Regions from separate parts of the Dickeya dadantii NCPPB 898 genome, predicted to be linked through region 1. Evidence: predicted binding sites of a transcription regulator. Region 1 holds the regulator's gene; each other region holds the start of a gene.

The links. Region 1 encodes sigma-54, which starts transcription at its own class of promoters, with help from an activator protein. Its sites were predicted from a motif close to GTTGGCACANNTTTCGCTNT; they were not measured.
Region 2: glnK (P-II family nitrogen regulator) is a predicted target of sigma-54. The motif match lies at 2,052-2,071, and genes of this name have one in related genera.
Region 3: glnA (glutamate--ammonia ligase) is a predicted target of sigma-54. The motif match lies at 1,346-1,365, and genes of this name have one in related genera.

Annotation. Positions count from the first base shown of each region.
Region 1 is NZ_CM001976.1:312,975-317,060, reverse strand. It holds gene lptA (lipopolysaccharide ABC transporter substrate-binding protein LptA) at 1-440, shown strand, start outside; gene lptB (LPS export ABC transporter ATP-binding protein) at 456-1,181, shown strand; gene rpoN (RNA polymerase factor sigma-54) at 1,229-2,662, shown strand; gene hpf (ribosome hibernation promoting factor) at 2,687-2,974, shown strand; gene ptsN (PTS IIA-like nitrogen regulatory protein PtsN) at 3,068-3,556, shown strand; gene rapZ (RNase adapter RapZ) at 3,706-4,086, shown strand, end outside.
Region 2 is NZ_CM001976.1:1,199,189-1,203,274, reverse strand. It holds gene tesB (acyl-CoA thioesterase II) at 1-215, shown strand, start outside; gene amtB (ammonium transporter AmtB) at 310-1,602, opposite strand; gene glnK (P-II family nitrogen regulator) at 1,645-1,983, opposite strand; gene DDA898_RS05855 (SmdB family multidrug efflux ABC transporter permease/ATP-binding protein) at 2,278-4,071, opposite strand; gene DDA898_RS05850 (SmdA family multidrug ABC transporter permease/ATP-binding protein) at 4,064-4,086, opposite strand, start outside.
Region 3 is NZ_CM001976.1:25,310-29,395, reverse strand. It holds gene typA (ribosome-dependent GTPase TypA) at 1-1,070, opposite strand, end outside; gene glnA (glutamate--ammonia ligase) at 1,448-2,857, shown strand; gene glnL (nitrogen regulation protein NR(II)) at 3,062-4,086, shown strand, end outside.

The sequences.
Region 1 (4,086 bases):
ACATGCAGGGCAATGTGGTGACGTTCACCGGCAACGTTATCGTCACGCAGGGCTCAATAAAAGCGCAGGCCGACAAGGTGGTGGTCACCCGTCCTAACGGCCAACAGGGCCATGAAGTGATCGAGGGTTACGGCAACCCGGCTACCTTCTATCAGATGCAGGACAACGGCAAGCCGGTCAAAGGCCATTCTCAGAAGATGCGTTACGAAATGGACAAACAGCTGGTTATTCTGACCGGCGACGCCTATCTGGAACAGCTGGACAGCAACGTCAAAGGCGACCGCATCACTTATCTGGTGCAGCAGCAGCAGATGGAAGCGTTCAGCGACAAAGGCAAGCGAGTCACCACCGTGCTGGTCCCGACGCAGTTGCAGGACAAAGGCACCCAGAACGGCGCCAAGCCCAGCGGCAACACCGGCAAGCCCACCAAACAACAGTGAGTAACGCGCTAACCCATGGCAACACTAATCGCCGAAAATCTGGCCAAGGCGTATAAAGGCCGCAAAGTGGTGGAGAACGTCAGCCTGAATGTGAATTCGGGCGAAATCGTCGGGCTGCTTGGGCCCAACGGGGCCGGCAAAACCACCACCTTCTACATGGTTGTCGGTATCGTCCCGCGCGACGAAGGCCGCATCGTGATCGACGATGAAGACATCAGCCTGCTGCCGCTGCACGATCGCGCCCGCCGCGGCATCGGTTACCTGCCGCAGGAAGCCTCGATTTTTCGGCGTCTGAGCGTCTACGACAACCTGATGGCGGTGCTGGAAATCAGAAAAGATCTGACCCGTGAACAGCAGCAGGATCGCGCCCACGAACTAATGGAAGAGTTTCATATTGTTCACCTGCGCGATAGTTTGGGACAATCGCTGTCCGGTGGTGAACGCCGCCGGGTGGAAATCGCCCGGGCGCTGGCCGCCAACCCCAAATTCATCCTGCTGGACGAACCCTTTGCAGGGGTAGACCCGATTTCGGTCATCGACATCAAGAAAATCATTGAGCATCTGCGCGATAGCGGATTAGGCGTGTTGATTACCGACCATAACGTTCGCGAAACGCTCGATGTCTGTGAACGTGCTTATATCGTTAGTCAGGGCCAGCTTATTGCCCACGGCTCACCGATGGATATACTGGCGAATGAGCAGGTAAAACGAGTCTATCTGGGCGAAGGCTTCCGACTCTGATAACGTCATTTTAGGTTGATCATTCAAAAAGGAAGTTAGCGCACGTTATGAAGCAAGGTTTGCAACTCAGGCTCAGCCAGCAACTGGCTATGACACCGCAGTTACAGCAGGCCATCCGCCTGCTGCAGTTGTCCACGCTTGAACTCCAGCAGGAAATCCAACTGGCGCTGGAAGGCAACCCGTTGCTGGAGCAGGCCGATATTCATGACGAAGTGGAAACCCAGGAAAGCAGCGACAGCGAAACGCTGGATACCCGCGAGGCGCTGGAGCAGAAGGATATGCCCGACGAGCTGCCGCTCGACGCCGCCTGGGATGAAATCTACACCGCCGGCACGCCGTCCGGCACCAGCACTGACTACCGTGACGAAGAGCTGCCGGTCTATCAGGGCGAAACCACCCAGACGCTGCAGGATTACCTGATGTGGCAGGTGGAACTGACGCCGTTTTCCGACACGGATTCCGCCATCGCCACGTCTATCGTGGACGCGGTGGACAACACCGGCTACCTGACCGTGTCGCTGGACGATATCCGCGACAGCATCGGTAACGACGATGTGACGCTTGAAGAAGTGGAAGCGGTGCTCAAGCGCGTACAACGCTTCGACCCTGTCGGCGTGGCCGCCCGCGATCTGCGCGAATGCCTGCTGGTGCAGCTATCGCAGTTCGACAATGGCATTCCCCGTCTGGCCGAGGCCAGACTCATCGTCAGCGAATACCTCGACCTGCTCGCCAACCATGACTTCCGTACCCTGATCCGCACCAGCCGTCTTAAGGAAGAAGTGCTGAAAGAAGCGCTGGCGTTGATCCAGTCGCTGGATCCGCGCCCGGGGCAGTCGATCAACACCGGCGAATCCGAGTATGTCATTCCGGATGTGCTGGTGCGCAAAATTCAGGGCCACTGGGCGGTGGAGCTTAATACCGACAGCGTGCCGCGTTTGCAGATCAACCAACAGTACGCCGCACTCGGCAGCAGCGCGCGCAACGACAGCGATGGCCAGTTTATTCGCAGCCATTTGCAGGAAGCCCGCTGGCTCATCAAGAGTCTGGAAAGCCGTAACGATACTCTGCTGAAGGTGACCCGCTGCATTGTGGAACAACAGCAGGCGTTCTTCGAACACGGCGAAGAATTCATGAAACCCATGGTGCTGGCGGATATCGCCCAGGCCGTGGACATGCACGAGTCCACCATTTCCCGCGTAACGACCCAGAAATTTCTGCACAGTCCGCGCGGTATTTTTGAGCTGAAGTATTTCTTTTCCAGCCACGTCAACACCGACAACGGCGGCGAGGCATCATCCACCGCTATCCGCGCGCTGGTCAGGAAACTCATTGCAGCGGAAAACCCCGCTAAACCGCTGAGCGACAGCAAGCTGACCTCACTGCTTTCCGAACAGGGAATCATTGTGGCCCGCCGCACTGTCGCCAAGTATCGAGAGTCTTTATCTATCCCGCCGTCAAACCAACGCAAACAGCTGGTTTGACCCCTACATGAGAAGGAAGACGATATGCAGCTTAACATTACCGGACACCACGTCGAAATTACCGATGCTCTGCGTGAATTCGTAAACTTAAAATTCGCCAAACTTGAGCAATACTTTGATCGTATCAATCAGGTGTACGTGGTACTGAAAGTGGAAAAGATCCTGCACATTGCGGATGCCACCATCCACGTCAACGGAGGTGAGCTGCATGCCACATCGGAAGCGGATGATATGTATGCCGCCATCGATCTCTTGATCGACAAGCTGGCAAGACAGTTAAACAAACATAAGGATAAACTGAAACAGCACTGATTTTTGCCGTTTCAGGTGCAGGGACAGCAACCGGCCCACTGTGTGATGGCGGGCCGGTAACCTAAGGCAACAGTGTCGTTAAGTGAACGTATCATGAACAACGAGCCCGTTATGCAACTTAGCGCTGTTCTCCGTAAGGAGTGCACGCGTAGCGCCGTCCACTGTCAGAGCAAAAAGCGCGCACTGGAAATCATCAGTGAACTGGCCGCCAGACAGCTCAACCTGCCGCCGCAGATGGTGTTTGAAGCGATTCTGACCCGGGAACGCATGGGCAGCACCGGCATCGGCAATGGCATCGCCATTCCGCACGGCAAGCTGGAAGACGAGAATACGCTGGGCGCGGTCGGCGTCTTTATCCAGTTGGAACAGCCGATCGCCTTTGACGCCATCGACAACCAGCCGGTCGATCTGCTTTTTGCCTTGCTGGTTCCCACTGAACAATGTAAAACCCACTTACATACTTTGTCGCTCGTCGCCAAACGGCTGGCGGATAAAACCGTGTGTAAGCGGCTGCGCGCCGCTCAAAGCGATGACGAGCTGTATCAGATCATGACGGAAGCGGATCTGTCCGACCAGCCCTGACGGCTGGCGGGCGCCGGTTTCGGCTGCTTTCCACAACACGCGTAACAGCAGGCGCGAGCCTGACAGGATGCCGGCCCTGCCGGGAAAACGAAGTTAGCTAACTGTGGCGGTGGACATTCACCATCCCGCTGCCAGGGGGGAGTCGTCAGATGGTGCTGATGATTGTCAGTGGTCGTTCAGGTTCGGGGAAATCCGTAGCCCTGCGCGCGCTGGAAGACATGGGTTTCTATTGTGTAGATAACCTGCCGGTGGTGCTGTTGCCCGAGCTGGCGCACACGCTGGCGGAACGAAATATCTCCGCGGCGGTCAGCATTGACGTGCGCAACCTGCCGGAAACGCCGGAAGTGCTGGAACATGCCCTGACCCGCCTGCCCCAGAGTTTTTCTCCCCAACTGCTGTTTCTGGACGCCGATCGCAATACGCTGATTCGGCGTTACAGCGACACCCGTCGCCTGCACCCGCTCTCCAGCAAAAACCTGTCGCTGGAAAGCGCTATCGATGAAGAAAACGATTTGCTGGAGCCGCTGCGC
Region 2 (4,086 bases), 890 kb from region 1:
TGGGATTTCTGGAACGGGGTATGCAAGTCGCGACGATTGATCACGCTATGTGGTTCCACCGACCGTTCCGACTGGACGACTGGTTGCTTTACTCGGTCGAAAGCCCCTCGGCTTCCGGTGCCCGCGGGTTTGTTCGCGGCCAGTTCTATACCCGTGAAGGGGTGCTGGTGGCATCCAGCGTACAGGAAGGCGTCATCCGGCGTCACGGTCAGTAAACACGGTGTCAGACATAAAAAAACCACCTTTTTCAAGGTGGTTTTTTTGTTTGGTGCATGACGATAACCGTTATTATCGATTACCGAACAGGAATTACTGGTTGTACGCGTTTTCGCCGTGGCTGTTGACGTCCAGACCTTCACGCTCTTGTTCTTCCGGTACGCGCAGACCAACAGCAATATCCGCGACCTTGAAGGAGATGAACGCTGCGACGCCGGACCATACGATAGCGACGATCACACTGAACAGCTGTACCCATACCTGATGAGCCATGGTCACACCCTGCGCATAACCGGTCCCCCCCAGCGATGCGGCGGTGAACACGCCGGTCAGCAAACACCCTACGACGCCGCATACGCCGTGCACACCGAATACATCACACGGATCGTCGACGCGCAGCCATTTTTTCAGCACGGTCACGCCCCACAGACCAGCAAAGCCACCTGCAAAACCGATAACCATCGCGCCACCGATACCCACGGTGCCCGCGGCCGGCGTAATGGCAACCAGACCTGCGATACAGCCAGAACAGGCGCCCAGCAGAGACGGTTTGCCGCGAGTAATCCACTCGCCAACCACCCAGGCCAGAATCGCAGCAGCCGTCGCCACCACGGTGGTCAGGAACGCCAGACCCGCTACGTTGTTGGCGGCAGCGGCAGAACCGGCGTTGAAACCGAACCAGCCGATATACAGGATAGCCGTGCCCAAAAATACCATCGGCAGGTTATGCGGCTTGAAAGCCTCTTTGCCGAAACCGACACGTTTGCCTAACAACAACGCGCCAACCAGACCCGCCACAGCGGCGTTGATGTGTACTACGGTACCGCCGGCGAAGTCCAGCGCCCCGTCCGCCGCCAGATAACCGCCGCCCCATACCATGTGGGTCATCGGCAGATAAGACAAGGTGAACCACAATCCGGAGAAGATCAGCACAGCGGAGAAACGAATACGCTCGCCCAGCGCGCCAATCACCAGCCCCACGGTAATGCAGGCAAAGGACGCCTGATAAGCCACATGGATAAACTGGTAGAAAGTACCGCTGACAGAGTTGATATCAATACCATTCAGCATGAAATTGGTCAGGCCGCCGAAGAACGGGCTGCCCGTGCTGAATGCCACGCTGTAGCCATAAATCACCCACAGAATGCAAACCAGCGCAAAAGCCACCATAATCTGAGTCAGCATGGACAGCACGTTTTTGCTACGAATCAGGCCGCCGTAAAACAGCGCCAATCCTGGAATCGTCATGAACAGCACCAACGCGGTACAAATCATCATGAACGCATTGTCCGCTTTGTCCGCCACAGGCGCCGGCGTATCCGCCATGGCCCATGCCGGAAGCATGGCAGCCGCCCCTAAACCTAATGACAAGGAAAGTTTCTTCATTTTTTCTTCATCCCTATTTAATAAGGCTAAATCAGGTAATTGTTATAGTGCGGCTTCGTCAGTTTCGCCGGTGCGGATACGGATGACACGCTGCAGTTCCGCGACAAAGATTTTGCCGTCGCCAATCTTACCGGTGTAGGCGGCTTTGCTGATGACATCGATAACTTCATCCAACTGGTCGTCGGCAATCGCAATATCGATTTTCACCTTTGGCAAAAAGTTAACGCTGTACTCCGCGCCACGATACAGTTCCGCATGCCCTTTCTGACGCCCAAACCCTTTCACCTCAGTGACGGTGAGCCCCTGGATGCCCACAGAAGACAATGCTTCACGTACGTCTTCCAGCTTGAACGGTTTAATTACCACAGTAACCAGTTTCATCCTCATCCCCCTAACCATGTAAGTTCAGGCCCGCGCCCGTCACTCTCAAATATGTCCACGCATCACTTAAAGCAAATCGTGTGCCATAAATGTTGAACCGAAGCAAAAGCGATAAAACGCGACCCGTTAGGGACAGAACGGAAGATGACTGTATGAAGTATGGACAATGAACAGGAAAAACAGGAGCGCGCGACGCACAAAAATAGTGCGTCGCGCTTGGTTTCAGTGCAGCGCACTGCACAACAAGGCGGGCTCTGCCAAATTATGGTGCGAAACGCTGCACTGCGTTGGTTGTCATGGTGCCTGAGATATCAGTTCGGAAGAATCGTGCGGTTGCGAAAAGGCTAACTCTCTGCTCGCCTGCTGCAACTGGTACATCTGGTAATAGCGCCCTTCTCTGGTCAGCAACTGTTCGTGTGTTCCCTGCTCCACCGTTTTACCGTGGTGCAGCACCAGAATGTTGTCCGCCTCGACAATGGTTGACAGACGATGCGCGATCACCACGAGCGTGGTATGGGAACGTACCAGCCGCAACGCTCGCTGGATAGCCTGCTCGGTGCCGGAATCGATATTGGCGGTCGCCTCATCCAGAATCAGAATTCTGGGGGCCGCTACCAGCACTCTGGCCAGCGCCAGCAGCTGTTTTTGCCCAACCGACAGGTTGTTGCCCTGCTCGCCGATACGGCTATGAAGGCCTTCCGGCATGGCTCGCACCAGCGGCGCCAGTTGCACCGCTTCCAGCACCTGCCAGACGTTTTCCTCACTGATGTCGCGCCCCAGCGTGACATTGGCGTACATGGAATCAGCCAGCACCACCGGGTCCTGTTGCACCATTGCCACATGCTGACGCAGCACCTGATGCGACAACGTCGACAACGGACGGTCATCCAGACGGATTTCCCCGCTATCCGGCACGTAATACCCCATCAACAGACTTGCCAGCGTACTCTTACCGCTTCCGGTATGCCCAACCAACGCGACAAATCCTCGATCCGGCACATGCAACTCAATGTCATGCAGTACTGGCTTGCCTTTATGATAGGAAAACGTCACCTGACTGATATCGATACGCCCGCTCTCCAGCGCACGTACATCGTCGCCATAACGCTGGCGGGCGCCGTCCATCAGCTCAAAAATACGCTCTCCCGCTACGACAGCCTGCTGTAACATCGACTGCTGGGTGGTCAGTTCGATCAGCGGCTCATTCAGGCGGCCCAGATAGTTGATAAAAGCATACAATACCCCGACCCCAACAGAACCGACCGAACTGAAACCAAACTGCAGCAACAGACCGCACATCACCAGTGCCGAAAACAGGCTCAACAGCGGACGCAGCAGGAAGCCATCCAGCCGCAGCGTCTGCATGCGCGTATCATAATGCGACCAACTGGCCTCACTCAGCTTTTTGCCAAATCGTCTCTGCTGACGGAACTGTTGGATGACGCTCATGCCGCTGATGGATTCGTTGAAACCATCGTTGATTTCCGCCAGGTAGCTACGCATCCGCCGGACAATCGGCGTGCTGTAGCGCTGATAAATTACCATGACAATCGCGACCGCCGGGAAAATGGTCAACGCCACCAGCGCCATACGCCAGTCCAGGGTGAACATGGCTATCAGCATCGCCCCGATCAGCGCGGCGCTGCGCAGCACGCTGCCTACCACCATTACATACAGATCCCGAACCACTTCCGTATCGTTGGTCACGCGGGAGATCAGTTGCCCGACCGGCTGGGTATCAAACACCGCTAACGGTTGACGCAAAGCCGCATCCATCACATCAATACGCAACTGCTGCACGACGCCGACCGCTACTCGGTTGAACATCAGCGCCTGAACATAATGCAACAACGCCGCAATCCCCTGCAGCACGACATAGCCTGCCGCCAACTCGGCCGCCACCATCAGCGGAAATTCGCCTTTGCTCACCAGATGATCGATGAAATAGCTGACCAGCACAGGCCCCGCCACTTCCGCTCCCGCCGCCACCCACAGTAGCAAAACCCCAGCCCCTACCGTTTTCTTCCACGGCAGACCGTAAGCCAGCAACCGTTTCAGCGTCGGCCATAATGCGCGGGAATTACTCATTCGGTTGCTCCTCAT
Region 3 (4,086 bases), 290 kb from region 1:
CGGAACGCATCCGGGTCTTCCGTTTCTTCCACACGCAGCGCCACGTTGTGCACCAGTTCTTTGCGCAGGCGATCCAGAATCTGACGGGACGTGACGTATTTGCCTTCCTTGCCGCAGAACGGCGAGGTGTTAACGCAGAAATACATGGTCACAGTCGGCTCATCTACCGACAGCGCCGGCAACGCTTCCACGCAGGACGTTTCGCAGATAGTGTCGGAAATGTTCAGCTCGCCCAGGCCGGTGATGGCGATGATGTCGCCAGCTTCAGCCAGTGTGCTTTCGATACGTTGCAGGCCCAGATGACCCAGTACCTGGCTCACTTTACCGTTACGTACCTTGCCTTCGCTGTCGATGATGCTGACCTGCTGGTTCGGTTTCACCACGCCGCGTTTGATACGGCCGATGCCGATAACGCCAACGTAGTTGTTGTAATCCAACTGGGAGATCTGCATCTGGAACGGGCCGTTGAGGTCGACATTCGGCGCTTCAACGTGTTTCACGATGGCTTCGAACAGCGGAGTCATGTCTTCCGCCATATCGTTATGATCCAGACCGGCGATGCCGTTCAGCGCGGACGCATAAACGATCGGGAAGTCCAGCTGCTCATCGGTGGCACCCAGATTCACGAACAGGTCGAAGACCTGATCGACCACCCAGTCAGGACGCGCGCCAGGGCGGTCAACCTTGTTGATGACAACGATCGGCTTCAGGCCATAGGCAAAAGCTTTCTGGGTCACGAAACGCGTCTGCGGCATTGGGCCGTCCATCGCGTCTACCAGCAGCAGTACAGAGTCCACCATGGACATCACGCGTTCTACCTCGCCGCCGAAGTCGGCGTGTCCCGGGGTATCCACGATATTGATGCGGTAGTCGTTCCAGTTGATGGCGGTGTTTTTGGCGAGGATGGTAATTCCGCGCTCTTTTTCCAAGTCATTGGAGTCCATAACACGTTCGGTGGCTTCGTTACGCTCACCCAACGTACCGGACTGTTGCAGCAGCTTGTCGACCAGGGTAGTTTTTCCATGGTCAACGTGCGCAATAATAGCGATGTTACGCAAATTTTCGATCACAGCTTTGCCTCAGGCATTTTAGAAATAGCGCGCTATTGTACACGTATTAATCGAGCGACTGAACAAGATCACAATCATCTTCCACAAACAACCTGCTGATGCCGGGTCTGTGCTCCCTTTCACGGTGCAATAAAGCAGCACCCCTCGAATCAAAAGCACCATTTTGGTGCAACAACACCAAAATGGTGCTCCATGGTGGTGCGGTTAACTATCTTGGTGCAGTAGAGGGGGACACAAAAAACCAGCAGGAATGCCTGTTAGAACCATTCATAAAAGTTGGCACAGTTTTAGCTATAACCTTTGTACGGTAACAACATCATTATTCCACAACGATATTCGTTCCACGACGATAAATGACACAATCGGGAGAACCAAGTATGTCAGTAGAACACGTTTTGACGATGCTGAATGAACATGAGGTGAAGTTTGTTGACCTTCGCTTCACGGACACCAAAGGTAAAGAACAGCACGTCACTATTCCGGCCCACCAGGTTAATGCTGACTTCTTCGAAGACGGCAAAATGTTTGATGGTTCCTCGATTGGCGGCTGGAAAGGCATCAACGAATCCGACATGGTGTTAATGCCGGACGCAACTACTGCGGTTCTGGATCCGTTCTTCGAAGAATCGACCCTGATCATCCGTTGTGACATTCTGGAACCGGGCACCATGCAGGGCTATGACCGCGACCCGCGCTCCATCGCCAAACGCGCTGAAGACTTCCTGCGCTCTTCCGGCATCGCCGATACCGTGCTGTTCGGGCCTGAGCCGGAATTCTTCCTGTTCGATGACGTGCGTTTCGGCAGCAGCATCTCCGGTTCCCACGTTGCTATCGACGACATCGAAGGCGCCTGGAACTCCAGCACCAAATACGAAGACGGCAACAAAGGCCACCGTCCGGCTGTGAAAGGCGGTTACTTCCCGGTTCCGCCGGTAGATTCTGCGCAGGACCTGCGTTCCGCCATGTGTCTGACCATGGAGCAGATGGGCCTGGTCGTTGAAGCGCATCACCACGAAGTAGCGACCGCTGGTCAGAACGAAGTGGCTACCCGCTTCAACACCATGACCAAGAAAGCCGACGAAATCCAGATCTACAAATATGTCGTGCACAACGTGGCGCACGCCTTCGGCAAAACCGCAACCTTCATGCCGAAACCGATGTTCGGTGATAACGGTTCCGGTATGCACTGCCACATGTCTCTGGCTAAAGACGGTACTAACCTGTTCTCCGGCGACAAATACGGCGGCCTGTCCGAAACTGCGCTGTACTACATCGGCGGTGTGATCAAACACGCTAAAGCCATCAACGCGCTGTCCAACCCGACCACCAACTCCTACAAGCGTCTGGTTCCGGGTTACGAAGCGCCGGTTATGCTGGCTTACTCCGCTCGTAACCGTTCTGCTTCTATCCGTATTCCGGTGGTATCCAGCCCGAAAGCTCGCCGTATCGAAGTGCGCTTCCCGGACCCGGCCGCCAACCCGTACCTGTGCTTCGCCGCACTGCTGATGGCCGGTCTGGACGGCATCATCAACAAGATTCACCCGGGCGATGCCATGGACAAGAACCTGTACGATCTGCCGCCGGAAGAAGCGAAAGAGATCCCGACCGTAGCCGGCTCTCTGGAAGAAGCGCTGAACGCCCTGAATGCAGACCGCGAGTTCCTGACCCGTGGCGGCGTATTCACCGACGACGCGATCGATGCTTACATCGAACTGCGTATCGCTGAAAACGACCGTGTTCGCATGACGCCGCATCCGGTTGAGTTCGAACTGTACTACAGCGTGTAATTCCCGCGCTTGGACGGCAGGACGAAGAAAATGATGTTCACATTGCCGTCCGATAACCGTTTTCTGTTTATGTTTATTTTTGTTGCCGTGGAAACTTTTCAGCCCATCTTCGGATGGGCTTTTTTCTCCACAAGACATCTTACAGTTGCTACTTAAACTACAATCCAGAATAGTGTGCACTAAAATGGTGCGGGAGTCTGCGTTATGGCAACAGGCACGCTGCCCGATGCTGGGCAGATCCTCAATTCTTTAATAAACAGCATCTTATTGCTGGATAAAGATCTGGCTATCCACTACTCCAACCCGGCGGCGCAACAACTTCTGGCCCAAAGCTCACGCAAACTGTCTGGAACGCCACTGCCGGAGTTGCTCGGTTACTTTTCGTTGAATCTCGACTTGATGCGGGAAAGTCTCGACTCGGGGCAAGGCTTTACCGATAACGAAGTCACCCTCGTGGTGGATGGCCGGGCGCATATCATGTCGCTGACGGCACAGCGCATTCAGCACGACTTTATCCTGCTGGAAATGGCGCCGATGGATAACCAACGCCGTCTCAGCCAGGAACAACTGCAACACGCGCAACAGCAGGCCGCTCGCGACCTGGTGCGCGGTCTGGCGCATGAAATCAAGAACCCGCTCGGCGGCCTGCGCGGCGCGGCGCAGCTACTGTCCAAAGCGCTGCCGGACCCGGCGCTGATGGAATACACCAAGGTGATTATCGAACAGGCCGATCGCTTGCGTAATCTGGTTGACCGTCTGCTCGGCCCGCAACAGCCCGGCCTGCACGTCACGCAAAGCATTCACCAGGTGGCCGAACGGGTATTCCAGCTGGTGTCGATGGAAAAAGCGGACAACGTGACGCTGGTGCGTGACTACGACCCCAGCCTGCCGGAACTGATGCACGACCCGGATCAGATAGAACAGGTACTGCTGAACATTACCCGCAATGCCATGCAGGCGCTGGGGGAAGAAGGCGGCACCATCACCATCCGCACCCGTACCGCGTTTCAGCTGACGCTGCATGGCGTGCGTTACCGTCTGGTCGCCCGTATCGACATCGAAGACGATGGTCCCGGCGTGCCTGCTCATCTGCAGGATACGCTGTTCTATCCAATGGTGAGCGGCCGCGAAGGCGGCACTGGGCTGGGCTTATCGATTGCCCGCAACCTTATCGATCAACATTCCGGAAAAATTGAATTTAACAGTTGGCCAGGTCATACCGAATTCTC